2 regions of the Salinicola sp. MH3R3-1 genome follow, and region 2 is predicted to be linked to the other one. Evidence: predicted binding sites of a transcription regulator. Region 2 holds the regulator's gene; the other holds the start of a gene.

Region 1 (7,144 bases), on a different contig from region 2:
CTGGAAACAGGTCCGAGACAACTATCTCGAGAAGGGTAATCAGAGCGAGTCGTCACTCACCTGCACCTCAATAGAGATTTGTTATTGCTCGACTTTAAAAAAATCATCCGGGCGCGCTTGCAAGTTGGCGGATATCCGCAATAATGATCACGCTTAAACCAATCCGCAACGGAACAACGAACGCATGTCTCTACTTAGCGATTACGTCAAAAAAGAACAGCTCCTGAAGCAGTTGGAAGAAGAGCTGAAACGCATGGAAGGCGATCAGCGCCTGAAAGCCGAAATCGAGTTCAAGGAAAAGCTCGAAGCGCTGATGGCCGAGTACGGCAAGACGACACGTGATGTCATCGAACTGCTCAACCCGAAAGCCGATAGTGCACCGGCGGCTGGTCAGACCGGTTCCACCGTCGGGCGTCGCAAGCGCAAGCTGAAGATCTACAAGAATCCCAAGACTGGGGATGTGGTCGAGACGCGCGGTGGTAACCACAAGACGCTGAAAGCCTGGAAAGACGAACACGGCAGCGATACCGTCGAGTCCTGGGTCGTCAGAACGGAAGACTGAGCGCTTTCTAACTTTTTACGCGCTTAGATGAAAGAACCCTCCGCCGTTGTGTCTCGGCGGAGGGTTCTGCGTTCAAGCGCTTTTCGGCTCTGGAAACGTCAGGCCTTGGAGCTGATGCCGCCAAATCCGTGATGGCGGGATTCACCGTTGCGACCGTAGACGCTGCCCCCAATGGCACGATTGAGAAAATCGATAGCCTTCTGGTTGTGCTCCAGGCGCGCGGAGATGATATGGCCATTCAGCCGGTTGTTCCGGCGAACCTGCTCCGCTAGCTGACGAGTGCGCTGCCACGTAACGTGGTGATCCAGCGCCTGGGCAAACTGCTCTGCGCCCTGACTTCCTAGACTGAACCCCATTGTCTGCTGATATTCGCGGCGTTGTTTCTCGATGCGGTCGAGCTCGTGGAGCTGCTGCTGCTTGAGTGCTGCCAGGGCGCTCAGACGCTCCCCATCGACCTTGCCCTCGCCGAGACAGCCGGCTTCCTCATCGAGCGTTTCAGCGAACGCCTGCAGCAGGGTCTTTTGCTCGACAATCAATTCGGCTGGCGTCATGCGGCGGTTCCTGAAACGGGTTTTAAGATCGGATGTTCAGCGCTCACCCAGCATATCGCGGACGCTCTTAACCAGACCGTCGGCAATCTTGCCGGTGTCGAGCTCGAGGCGGCCTTCGGAGATCGCCTGGCGAATCTCGTTGACGCGAGCGGTATCGATGTCACTGCTGTCATCGGCAGTCGCGATCTGACTCAGCGTCGTTCTGGAGCCGGCGGCCGTGTGAGCACCCTCGACCGTCTCTGCACCTTTGCGCTGCTCGGTGGCTTCATTCTGAGCCGGACGAGTCAGGGGATGTGTTTGATCGATTTTCACGGTCATTACCTCATGGCTGGATGCACGATCCTGTGCTTGCCTACGTTATCGGCAGAACCCGCGGGAGCTGAAAGAGATTCGGGCAGAGTTTTGTGAAGAAATTTATCTGAACGGTTCAGAAATCGACTCGCAGTTGATCCTGGCCCGTCACTCGGCCCTGCAGGATCTGGTTGGATTCCGTCTTGAGTCGAATGGTACTCCCCAGCCCGCCATTATCCAGTGCCTCGACGCTACGGCTGACATGAAAGCCCTGGCCGACAGCGGTGAGTACTACCGTGTCTCCTCGTTTTACCATCCATGGCTCTCTGAGCATATTATCGGTCAATACCGCGCCGTCGGGAATGCGCCGGGTCGCGATCATGCCTGCGGCCTGACCGATGTCGTCGAGATAGCCGCGTCGCAGCCGCGAGATGTCCGACTCCTGCCAGCCAAGCTCTGCCGCATCGATTCGCTGTCCGGGAGCGATCGATTGCTGTACCACCAGATGGCGAACCATGGCCGAGACCGTTGCCTGCAGGTAGCGCGTTCGCTCGCCCTCACTCCCGCAATGTACACCGACCGTGACCCGACCCTGGGGAATGCCGGGTCGCGGCAGAAACGGCTGCGGTGCCGGACAATCGCCCAGATCGGCAGCGCTGTCCCGGATCTCGATCGTCACCTGGTCGCCGAGCGAGGCGGTTCGCTGTTCGAGAAAGCGCTTCACGCTGGCGGATACCGTGTCGCCGGTCGGCAATTCGGCATCGGCTTGGGCGATCGAGGGTATCGGTAGCAGAGAGAGTGCGAACAGCGATGCCATCAGCGTCGTGGCGCCGACCCACAGCAGTCGCCGGAGAGCAGGGCGGTATTTCGATCGGGGGCGCTGGGCTGCTTCTGGGGGGGCGACACGCATATCACGGCTCTCGGTGGGTATGCTCTAGGTGACTAGTGAGGAGCGCGGTACATCGCGTCGATTCATATCGCTGGCACATGTGTCCCGTAGCCGTTCTTGGATACATGGCGCCCATCGACGCAATCCTCCACGTTGGATAGCGATTTTAAGCCTGAACCTACAAGAGCATTGATGAAAATGGCGCGCAATTAACGGTCTGTTTACACGTTTGATGCGAGCCTCCCGCCGCTATTCTCCATCCTGTCAATTTTCCAGCGAACGCCATTCGAGGTGCAGACGGCATGTTCGACAAGTTGGATAACGCGCTGCGCTTTCAGCAGGAAGCCATCAATCTGCGTGCAGAGCGTCAACAGGTGCTGGCGAACAATATCGCCAACGCCGACACGCCCAACTTCAAAGCACGCGATTTCGACTTCCGTGCGGAGTTGAATCGGGTCATGGAACAGGGCCGTAGCGAGTCGTCCGGCGGACTGTCGCTGACGCGGACGTCGGCTCGTCATATTCCGGCTCAGGCCAGCGGTAGATCGGGCGTGGAAAATCTGGGCTACCGCATGCCGGATCAGCCGAGCCTCGACGGCAATACGGTCGACATGGATCGCGAGCGCTCGGCCTTCGCCGATAATTCGATGCGCTATCAAGCGGACGTCACTTTCGTCAGCCGTAAAATCCAAGGGCTGAAGAAAGCCATGCAGTCGGAGTAACACGATGTCGATGTTCAGTGTATTCGAGATTTCCGGTTCGGCGCTGTCGGCCAATTCACAGCGCATGAACGTAACCGCCAGCAACCTGGCCAATGCCGACAGCGTCGCTGGGCCTGACGGACAGCCGTACCACGCCCGGCAAGTGATGTTTCAGGCGATGAGCCAGCAGGATGGCAGCGCGGGCGGGGTGCGGGTCAACGGGGTCGTCGAGGACGACACCACGCCGATGCGCATGGATTATCGTCCCGGACATCCCTTGGCCAATGACGAGGGCTATGTGCAGATGCCCAACGTCGATCCGGTCAACGAGATGGTCGACATGATCGCCGCCTCTCGCTCTTATCAGGCCAACGTCGAGGTCATGAATACCGCCAAGACGTTGATGACCAAAACACTCACGATCGGCGAAGGCTGATCGATGCGGCCCATGTCAGGTCGGGTCGTATCCAGTCGGATCACATCAAGGAGACGTCATGTCCAGTCCGGTGATCGGTAGCAGCACGCTTGCCAATATCAATGGCGCGGCCGCCAAAAGCAGTACCACGGGAGTCGATTCCGGCAGCGAACTCAATGATCGCTTCATGACGCTACTCGTCACGCAGTTGAAGAACCAGGATCCGACCAGTCCGATGGAAAACTCGGACATGACCGCGCAGCTGGCGCAGATCAATACCGTCAGCGGTATCGAGAAGCTCAACGACAGCCTGTCCGCCATCACCGACCAGATCGATGCGGGACAAGCCTTGCAGGCCACGGCCTTGATCGGGCAGGGCGTGATGGTGCCGGGCAACGAGATTCTGGTCGGAGCATCCGAGGAATCCAGCAGCGATGTCGTTACAACGCCGATCGGCGTTGAGCTGGACAGCGCTGTCGAAGATCTTCAGGTCGATATCCGCGGTGCCAGTGGCGAAATCATCGACAGCTTCTCGACCGGGCCGCTGGAAGCCGGCGTGCATAGCTTCACCTGGGATGGAAAATTGGCCGATGGCACAAGCGCCACTACCAATAGTACTTACACGGCTTCCCTCACCGGAACCGTGGGAGACGAGACATACGCACCGACGACCCTGAATTACGCTCTCGTCAACGGCGTGATTCAGGGCGCGAATGGCGCTCAACTCGACTTGGGATACGCTCAGGATCCCGTGGCGCTCTCGGAAGTGCGTCAGATTCTCTGAGTGAGATCAGTAGCGACAAAAAACCGTTCTAGCTTACGCAACCGATAAACGCAGAGGATCAGTCATGGGCTTTTCACAGGCATTGAGCGGCGTCAACGCCGCGTCTCAGCAGTTGGATGTCATCGGCAACAACATTTCCAACTCTCAGACCAAAGGCTTCAAGAGCGGGTCGGTGCAGTTCTCCGATGTCTTCGCCAACAGCGCCGTGGGTCTGGGGACTCGGGTTTCCGGTGTGCTGCAAGACTTCGGTACCGGCAGTCTGGAAGCTACCGGGCGCAACCTGGATGTCGCCATTAGCGGCGACGGTTTCCTGCGTTTTCAGCAGGAAGGCGAGGTCGGCTATTCGCGCAACGGCCAGTTGACGATGACCGCCGACGGTTATCTGGAAAATGCTCAGGGCGCGCGGCTGATGGGCTATGGCCTGGCCGATGCGGGTGACGTCAATTCCGGCGTCGTGGTCGGCGGCCAGCCGCAGGTGCTCAACATCCCGGCGTCGGATATGCCGGCGAGCGCTACCGGCGCCACCGGCACGGGGATCAACATCCAGCTCAATCTGGATGCGTCCACGGTTGCCGACGAGTCTTCCACGGCGGTTCTCTATAACAGTCTCGCTGCCAAGACGGCTGAAGACACCGCAGAGCAGACCACCGTTCCCTACAACTACTCGACGAGTTTCACGGTCTACGATTCCCAGGGCGAGCAGCACAACGCCACGCTTTATTTCCAGAAGACCGACGATAACGCCTGGAGCGCGCGTACCGCGCTGGATGGCGTGGTGACGGATCAGGAATTCCCGGTGACGTTCGACAATGACGGCAAGCTGGCGACGATCGACGGTGCTGACGCAACGGCCAACCCCGTCGACTGGCCGACGCTGGCTTTCGGTGCCAATGAACTCGGCGATGGTGTCGACCCGGTCAACGCCACGTTCAACATGGCGGGCAGCACCCAGTTCTCCAACGACTCAACGGTCAAGAGCCTGGCGCAGGATGGCTATGGTTCCGGTGCCCTGGTCGGCATCAGCTTCGCCGATGACGGCTCCGTCGTGGGCAGCTATGCCAACGAGAAGACCGTCAATCTGGGCCAGATCGCGCTGGCGACCTTCCGTAACCCCGAGGGTCTGTCACCGTCCGGCGGCAACCTGTTCGCGGCGACGGCGACCTCGGGTAATGAACTGCTGGGAACCGCAGGTACCGGCACGCTGGGATCGATCGAGTCCGAGACGCTCGAGGCCTCCAACGTCGATCTGACGCAGGAGCTGGTCAACCTGATCATTGCGCAGCGCAACTATCAGGCCAACACCAACTCGATTCGCACCCAGTCCGAGGTGATGGATCAGGTCGCGCAGCTGCGCTGATAGTTCTGTTGCCAACACACTGGCGTTGCCGGTCGCGATGTGACCGGCAACGACCTTGCTTCGATAGACTTCGCTTCGAAAGACCTCACTTCGACAGACCTGATGCGAAAGCTCTGGTCCGAAAGGCGCTGACTTGAAAGGCACTGACTTGAAAGGCACTGACCTGAAAGGCACTGGGCATGGATAGAATTCTCTACACCGCCGGCGGTGGCGCGAGCCAGACCATGGCGCAGCAGTCGGTGGTCAACAACAACCTGGCCAACGTCAGCACGCCGGGATTTCGCGGCGAGCTGATGGCGCTTCGCGCGGTGCCGGTAGAGGGCGAAGCGCGCCTGCCGACACGTGTTGCCTCGATGATGACCACGCCGGGCGCGGACTTCACGCCGGGCAACATCAACACGACCGGACGCAGCCTCGACGTTGCCCTGCAAGGGGACGATACCTGGCTGGCCGTACAGTCCCCGGATGGCGGCGAAGCCTATACCCGGCGCGGTGATCTGCAGGTCGACTCGACCGGTTTGCTGACCTCGCTCGGCAACCCTGTGCTCTCGGACAACGGTCAGGCGATCGTGGTACCGCTCGGCGGCGATGTGACGATCGCGGCCGACGGCTCGATCAGCGTGCTGGAGCCGGGTCAGAATCCCGATGCCGTGGCCCCGTTGGCGCGCCTCAAGATGGTGGCGCCGGGCAACGACAACCTGGTGCGCGGCGAAGACGGGCTGTTTCGCATGACGCCGGCGCAAGGTCAGGACATCGCGGCGCCGATACCCGCCGACGATACACGGCGCCTGGTTCCCGGTGCGCTCGAAGGCAGTAACGTGACCGCCACCGATGCGATGATCTCGATGATCGACAGCGCCCGTCGTTACGACATGCACATGAAGGTGATCGAAAGCGCGGACGAGAACGAGCAACGCGCCAACAGTCTGCTTTCTCTGACCAGCTGATGCCAGCCGCCGCGCTAGCTCACCGATAATAGGGTTTCTCTCATGATCAAGTCTTTATGGACGGCCAAGACGGGGCTGGAGTCGCAGCAGGTCAAGCTGGACGTGATTTCCAACAACCTGGCCAACGTCTCGACCAACGGCTTCAAGCGCTCTCGCGCGGTGTTCGAAGACCTGCTGTACCAGAACGTGCGTCAGCCCGGTGCCCAGTCTTCGGTAGTCGACACGCTGCCCTCGGGCATGCAGGTCGGTACTGGTGTGCGTCCGGTCGCTACCGAACGGTTACATACGCAAGGCGGACTGCAGAACACCGAGAACTCCCGCGACCTGGCAATCAACGGCAAGGGCTTCTTCGCCGTGCAGATGCCGGACGGCACCACCGGCTATACCCGCGATGGCAGTTTCCAGGTCAACGAAAACGGCCAGCTGGTGACCGCCGGCGGCTATCCGGTCGATCCGCCGATCGTGATTCCGCAGAATGCGCTGTCGATCAGCGTGAGCCAGGACGGCGCCGTCTCCGTTACTCAACCCGGCACGTCGCAGAGCAACGAAGTCGGGCAGATGATGCTCTCTACCTTCATCAATCCGACCGGGCTTCAGAGCATCGGCCAGAACCTGTATCTGGAGACCGATGCGTCGGGGCCGCGTAC
Region 2 (7,144 bases):
GCGCATTCTGCAGAATCTGCTGGCCGAAGACGTGCCGATTCGCGATATGCACACGATTCTCGATGTGCTGGCGGAATATGCGCCGCAGCAATCGGATGCCAACGATCTCACCGCGCTGGTGCGGGTGGCGTTGGGTCGAGCGATCACCCAACAGTGGTTCCCGGGTCGCGAGCCGATGCACGTGATGAGCCTCGAACCCAGGCTGGAGCAGGTGCTCACCCAGGCGCTCAATAACGGCGGTGCGCTGGAGCCTGGCTTGGCTGACACGCTGATGCAGCAGACCGCGGCGGCGGTCGAACGTCAACAGAGTCGCGACGAACCCACCGTGCTGGTCGTGCAGCACGGGTTGCGGGCGCTGCTGGCCCGTTTTCTGCGCCGCCAAATCAAGTCGTTGGTGGTGCTTTCCCAGGCCGAGATTCCCGACGATCGCAACCTGCGGGTCACCACGACCATCGGCACGGCGCCGTGATCCGGGGTAAACCGTCTTTCAGGGTTTGGCCTTTGAGTGCCATGGCGCTGATGGCGATCCTCATGGTGGGGTGGGACGTGCCAGTCTGGGCGGCCGACGGCTCGTGGGTCGTGAAGATCCCGCGTCAGACGGTGTTTGTCTCCGATCGGCCGATGGAGAGCGAGCCAATCCAGCCGCTGACGGCGATGAACGGTGCCGAAATTGCGGGGGTTCGCTGGACGTTTCGGACCAGCGTGTCGGCACCGGGGCTCAAGCTATGGCTGTGTCAGGCCGATCGGTGTCAGCGGCTGACCCGGAATCGCGGCGAAACCCAGCACTTTTCGGGTCGCTCCGCGGCGGCCCCATTCCGGTTGCGATTTCAATGGTCCCCCGATTCGCACCATGGCACCAGACTGGTGATATCCGACGCGCAGCTGATCGTCGACTATCGGCAGTGACAATACGACGAGCTGACGGCAGTGGAAATGGCGGTAACGCCACGGCCAAACAGTCGAAATAGCCACCTGAAGGCGGGCAGTTTGCGCGCTCGGGGTGACGATCACACGGCATAATGAAAGCCTGGGTCAGGCATTCCATGACCGTAGGTGTTTTGCACGAGGCCATTCGATGTATACCGCACAGGGCAAAATCGATCAGACGGCACTGATTGAGCAGTACATGCCGATGGTAAGGCGCCATGCGCTCTCCCTTCAGGTACGCCTACCGGCCAGCGTCGAACTCGATGATCTCATCCAGGCCGGTATGCTGGGCCTGCTGGACGCCCTGGGGCGCTACGACGACTCGCATGGGGCCAGCTTCTCGACTTACGCCAATCAGCGGATCCGCGGAGCGATGATCGACGAGCTGCGCAGCCGGGACTGGATGCCACGTAGCGTGCGGCGCAGTGCACGGGCGCTGGATCAGGCCGTGCGCCGGTTGGAGCAGCAGCTGGGCCGGGCGCCGGACGAGCGGGAAATCGCCCGGGAAATGGGCGTTTCGAGTGACGATTATCATCGGCTGCTGGCGGATGCCAACAACGGCTTTCTGCTGGCTTACGACGAGAGCGACAACGAGAACGGCATTGCCACGGTCGCCGAATCAAGCTCGCCGTCGCCGCTTGCGGCACTTCTCGATTCGGATAATCGCGCCAGCGTGATGGCGGCAATCGATGCCTTGCCGGAGCGGGAAAAGCTGCTGTTGGGGCTCTACTATCAGGAAGAGCTCAACCTCAAGGAAATCGGTGCGGTGCTCGGCGTCAGTGAATCCCGCGTCTGCCAGCTGCACAGTCAGGCAGTGGCCCGTCTGCGAAGCCGTCTGAATCCCTGATCATCACCTGATACGAAAACGCCGCTCGAACCGGCCGCCTGACGCGGACCTGGCCGGATCGAGCGGCGTTTTTGCGTACCGGGATCACTCGGTGATCGACGCCGTCGTCGACGCCGTCGTCGAGGCCGTGCGGATCTCATCGGCTACCTGCTGGCCCACCTGATCCCAGACGGCGCCTAACGTGCGCACCAACGCCGGATAACCGTCGTCGCTCAAGGGTTGCGTGACGTCGAAGTGGTGCTGTGCCACCAGCCGATTGCCGTTATGCAGCTGCCACTCTCCCGAGGCCACGGCCTGGCCATCGTAGCGCCCCTGGAACTGGTCGACGCTCAGCGTCAGGCGCTGTGCATCGGAACCACTCTGCGCCGCGCTCAGCACGGTCATGCCGGGTAGATTGGCCGTCAACGACTGGCGCAGGCGCCGCGTCAACTGGTGGCTCAGTTCTTCTGCCCACAGGTTCTGGTTGGCCGCGGCGAGCTCGATATCGCTGATCTGCATCACGATGCCCTCCTGATCGAGGTAGCTTGCCACCTCGACCGGGCTTACCGCCAACTGTCGAATGTCTGCTGTCGTTCTCGCCTCTGTCGTCGACGATGACTGCGCGCCATCGGCCTCCGGCAGGGTAAAACGATTGGTCGGCGTGGATTGCACGGCGCAGCCCGTCAGCACGACGGTGGATAGGGCTACGGCGGACAGCGCCAGCAGGGTGGTGGCGCCGAAACGGCGCCAGCGAGGCAGAGTGGTCGTCATCATTGGGGAGCCCTCGGCACGGGATCGGTTTTGACTTCGCGGTCGAAAATCAGCGCGTTGGGTTTCTCGCTCAAGGTCTTGGCGACCGGCTGGAGATCTCGCATCAGGACCTCCAGCTGTTTGAGCGTGTCGTTCAACTGACGATAACCGGAAGAACCGGAAGAGAAGCCGTCGAGCGTACCCTGCAGTTCCTTCAGCGTGTCGTTGATATTGCTCGGCAGCTGCTGGGTGGCCGGATCGGAAACGATGCCGTTGACCGACTCCGCAATCTGGCGCACCTGCTCGAGCGTCTGCTGTGAGGTCTGCATGGTCTGATCCAGACGAGTGAGAATCGGCTCGACCTGCAAGTTGTTGAGCTTGTCGAGCAGACTCGAAACCTTCTGTTCGATCTGCGCGAATCCGCCGGAGACGGTCGGGAAGACCGGTTTGCCGTCGAACTTCAGCGCTTTATAGGCCGAGGCGTCGTCGTCGAAGTTGAGATCGACGAACAGCGCGCCCGTCAGCAGGTTGCCCGCCTTGAGCGTAGCGCGGAGTCCGTATTCCGAGAACATGGTCTCGAAGCGATCGCGCACTTCCTGATCGTCGACGTCCTTATTGACATCCTGATTGCTGTCCAGGCGCTGCGGCTCGATCCGGATCAGTATCGGTATCGCGAACTGGGTCAACGAGTCGGGCTGCGGCGCGGTGAAATGCCACGGCACGCTGACCACGGTGCCGACACGGACGCCGCGATATTCCACCGGCGCACCTCGGCTGAGACCGCGGACCGTGTCATCGACCAGCATCACGTACTCGATGTACTGATCGTAAGTGCCTTCGCGGGCGCTCTCTTCGTTGTTGTAGAGGGTATAGGTCGCATCCTGCTTGGCGGCGTCGCCGCGATTGACGTCTTCCGGGACGCCGAAGGTCACGCCGCCGCTGATTAGCGTCTCGAACGAATCGAGGTTGACGTTGACGCCTTCGGAATCGAGCTGTACGTCGATGCCCGAAGAGCTCCAGAAGCGGGTGGTATCGGTGACCAGGCTGTCGTAGGGCGACTGGATGAAGATGCGGTGGCGCATTTCACGCTTCTCGGGATCGAAATCGGTGCTCTCGACACGGCCGACGGTATAACCCTGATAGGTGATCGGGTCCCCTGCGCTGAGCGAATTGCCCACCTGACTGACCAGGTTGATACGCAGTCCCGGAGCGTCGGGCGGGGCGACAGGTGGCTGCTCCAGGACATCGAAGCTGTCCTGAGCCTCGTCGCTCTTGCCGGGAGCGAGTTGAATATACGCGCCGGACAGCACGGTGTTCAGGCCGCTGATACCTTCGCGTCCGATGCGGGGCTTGACCACCCAGAAACGCGTATCGGCGTTGAGCATACGTGACGCGTCGTTGGACATGCGCGCCGTGACCACGGTATGTGACAGATCGTCCGACAGGCGCACGGCTTCGACGTGGCCGACCTGGACGTTGCGAGTCTTGATCAGCGTCTTGCCGGCCTCGATGCCTTCCGCATTGTCCATGTTCAGGGAAATCAACGGCCCGCGACTGGAGAAGTTGTCCCAGACCATCCAGGCGCCGATCAGCGCAGCCAGCAGGGGCACTATCCAGATCGGGGAGAGCCGCGATTGCGACACTCGTTTGGCGCGTTGCATCGAATCAGGCATCGTCGACTTCCTTGACAGGCGAATAGGGGGATTGTCGCTTGAGCGAGGCCGGCATGTGCGGCTGCATGTTGCGCGCATCCCAGATCAGGCGAGGATCGAAGCTGTTGGCGGCCAGCATGGTGATGACCACGACCGCAGAAAAAGCCAGTGCCGCCGGCCCCGGCGTGATCGACAGCAGCGACCCGGCGTGCACCAGCGAGATCAGAATGGCGACCACGAAGACGTCGATCATCGACCAGCGACCGATCAGCTCGGTGATCCGGTAAAGTGTCTGGCGCTTGTGCTTGAATCGGGACTCGCCCCGGCGGCGTACCGTGATGCAGAGCCAGGCCAAGGCAAATACCTTGCCGATCGGCACCACGACACTGGCGGTGAAGATGATCAGGGCAATGGGCCAATCGCCGTGACCTAGAAAGATCAATACGCCACCGACGATGGTCGAGGGCGTCGAGTCGCCCAGTGAGGTCGTGGTCATGATCGGGTAGAGATTGGCCGGAATATAGCAAAGCGTTGCCGCGATCAGCAGCGCCCAGGTCTTTTGCAGGCTATGCGGACTGCGAAAGCGTAGCGGCTCCCCACAGCGCTGGCAGCGCCCGCGCCCGAAGTGGTTGAGCCGACTCACGAGCCCGCAGGTCGGGCAACCGGTGAGCGCCTGTTCGGCGGCCGGCTGCCCCGGGCGGCAGCCCTCCGGTGCCAGCGGTTCCCCCGCCAGCGAGAACCACATCCAGTCCGAATCGATCGAACGTGTGGTCAGCAGCAGCAGCAGGGCGTAGACACAGAAGGACCAGAACGATGGCCCCAGATCGACCGAGGCCATGCCGGCGATCTTGATCAGACTGACGAGTGCGCCGACCACGAAGACATCGGCCATCATCCAAGGCCCCAGATGCGAAAGCGCGCGTGCGATCCGGTAGCTTCGAGGCAGCGGCCGGCGTTGCAGCAGACCGAGATGTAGCCAGATGACCGCCAGCAGATAGAAGGCGGGCAGCACGATGATGGTCAGCAGCACCAGAATACCCACGAAGGGTTCGTGCTGTGTGACCAGACTGGCCGAGGTATCGGTCAAGCGAATGGCATTACTGACGCCACGTGCCTCGAAACTGATGAACGGAAAGCCTATCGCCGCCAGCAGTGCGATCAGCGCGCTGATCGCGAAAGCGAGGCTGCGTTCCGCCGGCCGAAAGTGGCGATGGCTCAGCGTGTGGTCGCAGCGCGGGCAACTGGCGCGCTGGCCGGGCCGCAAGGGTGGCAGTGCTACCAGAAGGTCACATTCATGGCAGGCACGAAGACGCCGCCGCGTGCGCGTAGGCGTCAGAAAGGTCGCCTTCTTGGTGCCGTTGTCATTCGAGGCTGTTGCCAAATCGATACCTAGTGCAGGACAGAATCGTAAGGGGTGACGCAGTCTGTATCGGTCAGGTTACACTCTAACATACACTCATGCATGTTTAGTTTTGGAACTACTCGGAGCGAATGCGTGACACACTTGCAAAGTCGCGGAAATGCTCGTTAGTTCAGCCGCTTGCGTACTATAGTAGGTAAAAACATCATTATAATAGTCGGTGAAGGGAGATTTGCCGAAAGAAGTGCAATGGTGGCCTTTAACGACTTTCGGGCCGGATGGCGTGTGCAATCGGCCTTACAATTCCCCGCATCCGACGCTTGGTTCGTAATATCGGGTAGCCGAGCCCTCAAGTAAACCTTGGTAATGCGTAACAGGAGATCCTAACGTGTGGATGGCGCTAGCAGCTATTGTGCTCGGTCTTGGCGTGCTCGTCTGGAGTGCGGATCGTTTCGTGGACGGCGCTTCCGCGACCGCTCGCCATCTGGGGCTGTCGCCGCTGTTGATCGGCATGCTGGTGATCGGTTTCGGCACATCGGCACCGGAGCTGATGGTCTCGGCGCTGGCGGCCGTCCAGGGTAATCCGGGCCTGGCATTGGGTAACGCCTACGGCTCGAACATCACCAACATTGCGCTGATCGTAGGTCTGGTGGCATTGCTCAGCCCGCTGGCAGTTCACTCCCAGATCATTCGCCAGGAGCTGCCGGTGCTCGGTGTAATGACGTTGATCTCGCTGTGGTGCTTGCACGACGGCGTCATCTCGCGAATCGATGCGATCGTGCTGCTGGCGTTGCTGTTCGGGTTTCTGGGCTACAGCATCTGGCGTTCTCAGCGGCCGGGAAAGGATGCCCTGCAGACCGATATGGAAGCCGATGCCACAGGGCAGGACATGTCGCTCAAGCAGGGCGTGATCTGGACGCTGATCGGGCTGGCACTATTGATCGTCAGCTCCCGGTTTTTGGTCTGGGGCGCGGTGACTATCGCCGAAGCCTTCGGCGTCAGCGATCTGGTGATCGGGCTGACCGTGGTCGCCATCGGCACTTCGCTGCCGGAGCTGGCCTCTTCCATCAGCGCGGTACGCAAGGGCCAGCACGATCTGGTGCTGGGCAACGTGGTCGGCTCCAACCTGTTCAATACGCTGGCGGTGGTCGGTCTGGCGGGTGTCATTCGTCCCATTGATGTCGATCCGGCCGTGGTGGTGCGGGATTGGCCGGTAATGGCCGCGCTGACCGTGGCGTTGCTGGTGTTCGGTATCGGGCTCAAAGGACAAGGGCGCATCAATCGCCTCGAAGGAGGAGCGCTATTGGCCAGTTTTATCGGCTACACGTCCTGGTTGGTGATGAGCGTCATCCCATGAGCGTCGTCGCCTGTTGTCGATCATCATCGGACATTGCGTCCCGCCTGGCTGTCGCCCCGCTGAACGTCGGAACCCTGAACGTCGAAACGATGAACGTCGAAGCGTAGTGCGGTGCGCAACGCGATCTGACCGATGACGGCGGCCGTCGCCAGCACGATAGCCGTCGACAGGGCCGGGTTGTCCCCCAGCCCGGCCAGTGCGGTGCACAGTGCGCCGATTCCCATCTGGGCAAACCCGTAGAGCCCGGCAGCGGAGCCCACGACCTTGGGATT

Evidence for each region. Region 2 encodes FliA, which starts transcription of late flagellar genes. Its sites were predicted from a motif close to CTAAAGTTNNNNNNNNNNCNGCCGATA; they were not measured.
Region 1: the regulator FliA is predicted to act here: its motif matches at 1,472-1,498, upstream of flgM (flagellar biosynthesis anti-sigma factor FlgM).

The regions. Positions count from the first base shown of each region.
Region 1 is NZ_MSDP01000015.1:114,197-121,340, reverse strand. It holds gene BTW08_RS09990 (histone-like nucleoid-structuring protein, MvaT/MvaU family) at 185-562, shown strand; gene BTW08_RS09985 (flagellar protein FlgN) at 661-1,113, opposite strand; gene flgM (flagellar biosynthesis anti-sigma factor FlgM) at 1,150-1,425, opposite strand; gene flgA (flagellar basal body P-ring formation chaperone FlgA) at 1,541-2,314, opposite strand; gene flgB (flagellar basal body rod protein FlgB) at 2,596-3,015, shown strand; gene flgC (flagellar basal body rod protein FlgC) at 3,020-3,430, shown strand; gene BTW08_RS09960 (flagellar hook assembly protein FlgD) at 3,489-4,193, shown strand; gene flgE (flagellar hook protein FlgE) at 4,258-5,550, shown strand; gene BTW08_RS09950 (flagellar basal body rod protein FlgF) at 5,730-6,497, shown strand; gene flgG (flagellar basal-body rod protein FlgG) at 6,540-7,144, shown strand, end outside.
Region 2 is NZ_MSDP01000011.1:163,385-170,528, forward strand. It holds gene flhA (flagellar biosynthesis protein FlhA) at 1-469, shown strand, start outside; gene BTW08_RS08475 (flagellar protein FlhE) at 511-906, shown strand; gene BTW08_RS08480 (RNA polymerase sigma factor FliA) at 1,076-1,774, shown strand; gene BTW08_RS08485 (ABC-type transport auxiliary lipoprotein family protein) at 1,859-2,527, opposite strand; gene pqiB (intermembrane transport protein PqiB) at 2,524-4,176, opposite strand; gene BTW08_RS08495 (paraquat-inducible protein A) at 4,169-5,536, opposite strand; gene BTW08_RS08500 (calcium/sodium antiporter) at 5,910-6,872, shown strand; gene BTW08_RS08505 (multidrug effflux MFS transporter) at 6,896-7,144, opposite strand, start outside.